2 regions of the Paenibacillus sp. FSL L8-0663 genome follow, and region 2 is predicted to be linked to the other one. Evidence: riboswitches for the same ligand, from Rfam matches in the RefSeq annotation. Region 2 holds a riboswitch; the other holds the start of a gene.
The links. Region 2 has a riboswitch for cyclic di-AMP ahead of MKY75_RS00140 (3D domain-containing protein). Riboswitches for the same ligand answer to the same signal wherever they lie in the genome.
Positions count from the first base shown of each region.

Region 1: it holds a riboswitch for cyclic di-AMP, as region 2 does, so the genes downstream of both, MKY75_RS13135 (3D domain-containing protein) here and MKY75_RS00140 (3D domain-containing protein) in region 2, are expected to answer to the same signal.

Region 1 covers NZ_JBBOYM010000001.1:3,073,249-3,076,369, reverse strand. Annotated here, with positions in the region: gene MKY75_RS13145 (ABC transporter substrate-binding protein/permease) at 1-612, shown strand, start outside; gene MKY75_RS13140 (amino acid ABC transporter ATP-binding protein) at 599-1,321, shown strand; cyclic di-AMP (ydaO/yuaA leader) riboswitch at 1,552-1,720, shown strand; gene MKY75_RS13135 (3D domain-containing protein) at 1,727-2,395, shown strand; gene MKY75_RS13130 (polysaccharide deacetylase family protein) at 2,589-3,121, opposite strand, start outside.
Region 2 covers NZ_JBBOYM010000001.1:28,649-31,769, reverse strand. Annotated here, with positions in the region: gene MKY75_RS00140 (3D domain-containing protein) at 67-1,215, opposite strand; cyclic di-AMP (ydaO/yuaA leader) riboswitch at 1,487-1,769, opposite strand; gene MKY75_RS00135 (TatD family hydrolase) at 1,971-2,741, opposite strand; gene MKY75_RS00130 (HD domain-containing protein) at 2,784-3,121, opposite strand, start outside.

The DNA.
Region 1 (3,121 bases), 3.0 Mb from region 2:
ATTGGTTACACTCTGTTGCTGTCTGCACTCGGAGTACTGTTTGGATTTATCATTGGTCTGATCGTATCCTTGCTGCGGATGAGTGGTATACGCATCATTGAGTGGTTAGGTACCACATATGTGGAGATCCTGCGTGGCACACCTATGCTGGTGCAGCTCATGATCATTCACTACGGGATTGCTTTGACGCTGGGTGTCAATTTTACTCCACTCCAGTCCGGTATAATCACATTGTCTCTGAATAGCTCGGCATATCTGGCTGAAATTTTCCGTGCAGGTATCCAGGCAGTAGACCGTGGACAGATGGAGGCTGCACGCTCATTGGGTATGGGACGAGGCAAAGCTATGCGTCACGTCATTTTGCCGCAAGCGTTTAAATCTATTTTACCTGCTATCGGTAATGAGTTTATTACAATTATTAAAGAATCCTCCATTATTTCGACTATTGGTATGGTGGATATTATGTATCAAGCCCAGGTCATTAAGAATATTACCTATGAAGGATTAAGTCCGTTCATAATCACAGCCGCTATTTATTTTGTAATGACATTCAGCTTGTCTAAGCTGCTTGGTTTATGGGAAAGGAAGTTGAGAGCCAGTGATCACCGTTAAACAATTGCGTAAATCGTTCGGCAAGAATGAGATTTTAAAAGGCATTGATATAGATATCGCCAAAGGAGAAGTTGTCGTTATCATCGGTCCCAGCGGTTCGGGGAAGAGTACGTTTTTGCGTTGTATGAATCTGTTAGAACAGCCGACGGATGGGGAGATTTTATTTGAGGGCGAGCCGATTACAGCTCGTGGTCATAATATTAATGTAACCCGGGAAAAAATGGGGATGGTGTTCCAGCATTTTAATCTGTTCCCACACAAAACAGTGTTGCAGAACCTGACGCTTGCACCGACGCAGGTTAGAAAACAGTCAGGTAAGGAAGCGGAAAAAATTGCATTAGAACTCCTGCGTACCGTGGGGCTCGAGGATAAGAAGAATACCTATCCGAACCAGCTATCCGGTGGTCAGAAGCAACGTATTGCGATTGCGCGTGCTTTGGCCATGCAGCCGCACGTAATGCTGTTCGATGAGCCGACTTCTGCATTGGACCCTGAAATGGTTGGAGAGGTTCTGGATGTAATGAAGAAGCTCGCCGAAGGCGGTATGACAATGGTAATTGTAACGCATGAAATGGGCTTTGCCCGCGAGGTAGGCGATCGAATTATCTTTATGGATAACGGTCAAATTGTGGAGCAGGGTGCACCAGACCAGGTATTTGGCACTCCAAGCCATGATCGCACTCGTGATTTTCTTGCCAAAGTATTGTAAGAAAGTACTGATCTAATCATAAAAGAGCTCTCCGTTGACGGAGGGCTTTTCTTTTTTTGTCACCATTTCCCCATACTTTCGTAACAAATATAAATTTCTTGATGACAAAATTGTAACGAGTGTAGTATGATGTTCAGGGTTCCCAACATTTTCATGCGGATAAGGTTACAAAATTGTGATATTATGCAGTAAGCCAAAACTTACCGGGACAGCATGCGGTTAGACAAGCGCTGAAATGCTGGCCCAAACTATGGGAAGTGCGGGGGACGTAACAACGGCAGCCATTCCGATACGTCATAAGACGATGAGGAATATGCCTAGGGGTGAATTGCACGAGCATAGGGCTTCTCCTGAGTCCGAATCCGACAGCTAACTTCGCAGGCATAAAAGAGGAGGTACATATCTTTGAAACATTTAAAACATATTGGTAAAACGATGAAAATTGCGGTGCTTGCCGCAGCTATTGCAGGGTTGGCACAGACAGCTGGAATAGCGGATGCTGCCTCGCTTCACACTGCCAAAGAGGGCGATACCTTCTTTTTGCTTGCTCAGCGTTATGGAGTATCGGTAGACGAGCTAACAAAGGCTAACCCAAACATTGCCTCCAGCAATATATATGCAGGTCTGCAAATTAAGGTGCCTGGCGAAAAAAGTGTAAAGGCAGCTTCGGAATCGAAGCCGCAGCTTCTTACGGAGAAAGCAGCAGCGAATGAGGCGCCAACGATTGAAGCTTGGGGTAAAACATTCAACTATAGCAAAATAGTTGACGTTAAGGCTTCAGCGTATTCTGCCGCAGCCGATGAGAATGGTAAATGGGGCGCAGTGGACTACTACGGCAATCCGCTTAAACTAGGTACAATTGCGGTAGATCCTAACGTCATTCCGATGGGCACGAAAGTACTGGTTACAGGCTACTCCCATCCAGGTTTGCCGGATCATTCTTTTGTAGCTGTCGCTCGCGATCAGGGCAGCGCCATTACAGGAAAGCGGATTGATATCTTTATTCCAGGCAACAAATCATTTGTGAACGACTTTGGATTTCAAAATGTGAAGCTGTACGTTATTGATAAATAGCATTGTACGTATATACAGTTTAATTAAACATAATATATATTATGTAAACATAACGCCTATATCCGTATATATCTAGGTCGGACTCTTATCAGGTCCTATCCGTAAAAAGGCTGTCTTGACGAGCAGAATACTTCTGCTGGTAAGACAGCCTTTTTACGTTGCTTTAGCTTGGACCTCAATTATAAACATACTGTTATTTTCGTTCCGATGTGTGGAGTAGCCGGGGGACTGTCACAAATTTGTAGCCCTTAGCTTTTAGAGAGTGAATTAGACCCGGCAAAGCTTGGATAGTGCCTTGCAAGTTGGAACTTTGACCTCCACCAGCGTGCATTAAAATAATAGAGCCAGGCCCTGTAGCTGGAATCACATTTCGCTGAATTTGTGTTTTACTTAGTCCCTTCCAGTCGAGAGAGTCTACATTCCAGTTGACAATCATGTAGCCATGACGACGTGCCCACTTTATTTGAGGCTCTGTAATTTCACCGTAGGGTGGACGAATCAACTTGGGGCGAAAACCTGCGCTGGCTTGTAAAATACGTTCTGTTTTTGTAATCTGGTTGCGAAAGCGTTCTGGTGTAGCCTTCCTAAAATCCGGATGAGTATAGGAATGATTTCCTATAGCATGGCCTTCACGGATAATACGACGTATAATCCCCGGATGCTTTTCCGCACGGTGACCGACGATGAAAAAGGTGGCTTTGATACCGTTGGCGTGTAATACGTCCA
Region 2 (3,121 bases):
TCTTCTTAGCATGGCATAACTATGTTGTTAATACTATCGCATTGCCCTCAATATACACAACCTGTTTTAGTTGATTTCAGGCTTTACCGGTCCGATAACATATACGGTTTTACCGTGCTTACGACCAAATTGGTTGGCTCGGCTCAAACTCTCATAATACACATCGATTTTGTGGCCTTTAATCGCGCCACCGGTATCCTCCGCACGGCGGAAGCCCACCCCTTCGATATACACCCACCAACCGATTGGAATTACACTCGGATCGACCGCGATGGTGCGTCCTTCCGTGACACGTGCGCCGGATGCAGTACGTGTACCGATACCTGGCTCCTGTGAGGAATATGCCGTCATGGAGACATTTTGTAAAACTTTGCTATACTTAAAATTTACGCCTGCTTTACGGACAGCACTGCCCGAACTAACCGTTGTTGCCTTAACCGCATCATTGGGACCGACGGAAGCAGCAAGAACGACCGGTTTTTTCTTCGTTCCTACCGCAATGACCTTATCCACACGGTTTTGTGCAACTTCCTTGTTAACCAGCTGTTTGGATACCAATTTTCCATCATGATATACCTTTTGAACGTGCTGGACGACCACACCCGATTTGCCACTTTGAATGACCCGATTATCGCCTTTATAAAGACTCGGATCGGCCGTTTTGATGACCTGATAAGGCACCTGTTTTTTCTGTTCGACCTGCTGTTTCTTCACACGGACGATTTTTATGTCCATGTTAGACGAAACAGAGGCATCCAACGCAGGATAAACTTTATCCGTTGACGATAATTTATAGCCCGAGGTACGAATGGCACCTTCTACTGTATTTTCTGTTGTGTACAGCTTTTTCGTCTCATTGCCTGAAGATACTTTAACCTGATTGGCACGTTTAATGACTACGCGATCCCCATCCTGTATTGCTCCATTTAGCGGCATGGAAACTGTATCATGCGGCTGAAGTGAAATGGAATGCTCGCTCAGCAAATCTTGAAGCTTGGATTCCCGGGTTTCTACCGCAGATGCCTTGCCATCGATGACAAAAAAGACTTGTTTTTTAGATTGCGTGTACATCAGAATTGAAATCATAATCGTTAGCGCGATTAGAAAAATAGCAACCAAAGCAGCCTGGCGCACATTCTCTTGCTTCCAACGCAATACGTAAGACATGCTGGATGAGCGTGACTCATGGGTATCCTTTTTTTGGAAAATGCCCATTTCCTCCGTCCTCCTTACATAGCCCGCCGTCTGGAGTAAGACATAGTTGAGATTTGACGTGACTATAACAGATTTTCTACAAGACAAGCCCAAACTACGACTGTCCTGCACCATGTACCCGTCTTCGCGGCATGCTGTCCTCCCCTGTTTAACCACAGTATGATGACAGATTTTCTTTTATTCACAACAAAAAAAGCCAGAGAAAGAGACTAGAGAGCTCTTTCGTGGCTTCCGGCATGTGTGAATATGCGGGAAAACTCATGCACGAGATGGCTTCTCTCTTGTTACGCTTACGGGGTTAGCTGTCGGGTTCGGACGTAGAGAGTCGCCCTAGCTTGGGTCAACCGCTCATGGCGGTCGCCTTCACATTCACCCCGAAGACCCAGAAAGAAATCGAAATACGGCTCCTCCACCTGTTCAATCCCATCCGGGAAAAGAATTTAGGTCGAGCCGGCTGGCGGAAGAGACGTTCCCTTCTTGCACATACGCCGGACGTACTGTAAGCCATATCGGTTCCCCCGTTCCCTGTAAAAGGGACTCAGCGAGACTGGTTCATGAAATGACTTGTTGATGTTTACATTCAAACAACAATTCACTGAAAAGATGATATCCTGTTTCTATGCATGTTGTAAAGCAGGTTTCAAGTACATTTTTTAAAATATTCGGTTAAAATATTGTAATATTCTCGAGTTTCCTGCAACAAATTCATGATTAGCTTCGTCTATCTCTTTATTTTGATCGATTTCTTCACTTTTTCATTGAATGTCAAATCGTTCCAGGGCATTTCGGGTCGTTATTGACACTAATTCCTCCACTGTAATCCCCTTGATTTGGGCTGCAGCCTCTGCCACCAGTCTCACATGTGCAGACTCATTTCGCTTCCCACGAAACGGGTGAGGCGTCAGATAGGGAGCATCAGTTTCAATGAGCAGACGGTCCAGCGGCACCTGTGCGAGCACCTCTTTTGGCTGCTTGGCATTTTTGAACGTTATTGGACCACCGAAGGAAAGATGAAATCCCATATCCAGCACCATTTTGGCTGTCTCCCAGCTACCCGAAAAGGAATGCATGACTCCGCCAATCTCACTCGCTTTTTCCTCGCGCAAAATCTTAACAATATCTTCATGTGCATCCCGGTTATGAATAACAATAGGCATTTTGAGCTCACGAGCCAGACCAATTTGGTTTCGAAACACCCGATGCTGCACATCCTTCGGTGATGTATCCCAATAATAATCCAGACCGATCTCCCCGATGGCTACAACCTTCTTATGACTGCATAACGATGCAATCCATTCTAGATCGCCCTCCTGCATTGTAATCGCATCCTGCGGATGCCATCCAACTGCCGCATAAATAAAATCGTACGTCTCGGCCAATTTCATGGTGGATGGAATGGTCTCACGATTAAATCCGATATTGATCATCCGCGTTACTCCTGATTCGACAGCACGTGCTATAACTTCTTCACGATCTTCGTCAAATTGTGGCGCATCCAAGTGAGTATGAGTGTCGAATAATTCCAAGGCTTACATCTCCTTTTTTTACTTACATTTCTATATAGTTGTCTATTCTTTGACAAAATAATTCCTTATTTCGGCAGGAAGCCTGTCTTTTACCGCGTTCAATTTATTCTGGGGAAAATACATATGATATTTTCCTCGGTGAATACCACTTATTGAGCGCACAATTTCCGAAACTTCGGATATTTCACTCACCTCGCCCTGACGTCCAAGCAGTAAAATCTGGTTGTCCGTCGAGCCACCCTGCCGAAACACATCATAAGGAAGATCTGTTGGAAAATCAATTTCAAAATCATATTCAGGGTGCAAACCAGCCTCTTTCAAAGCTTCGCGAATACTGTCAATGGTATCTGTATCCATATTTTCAATCTCTACATATTTAT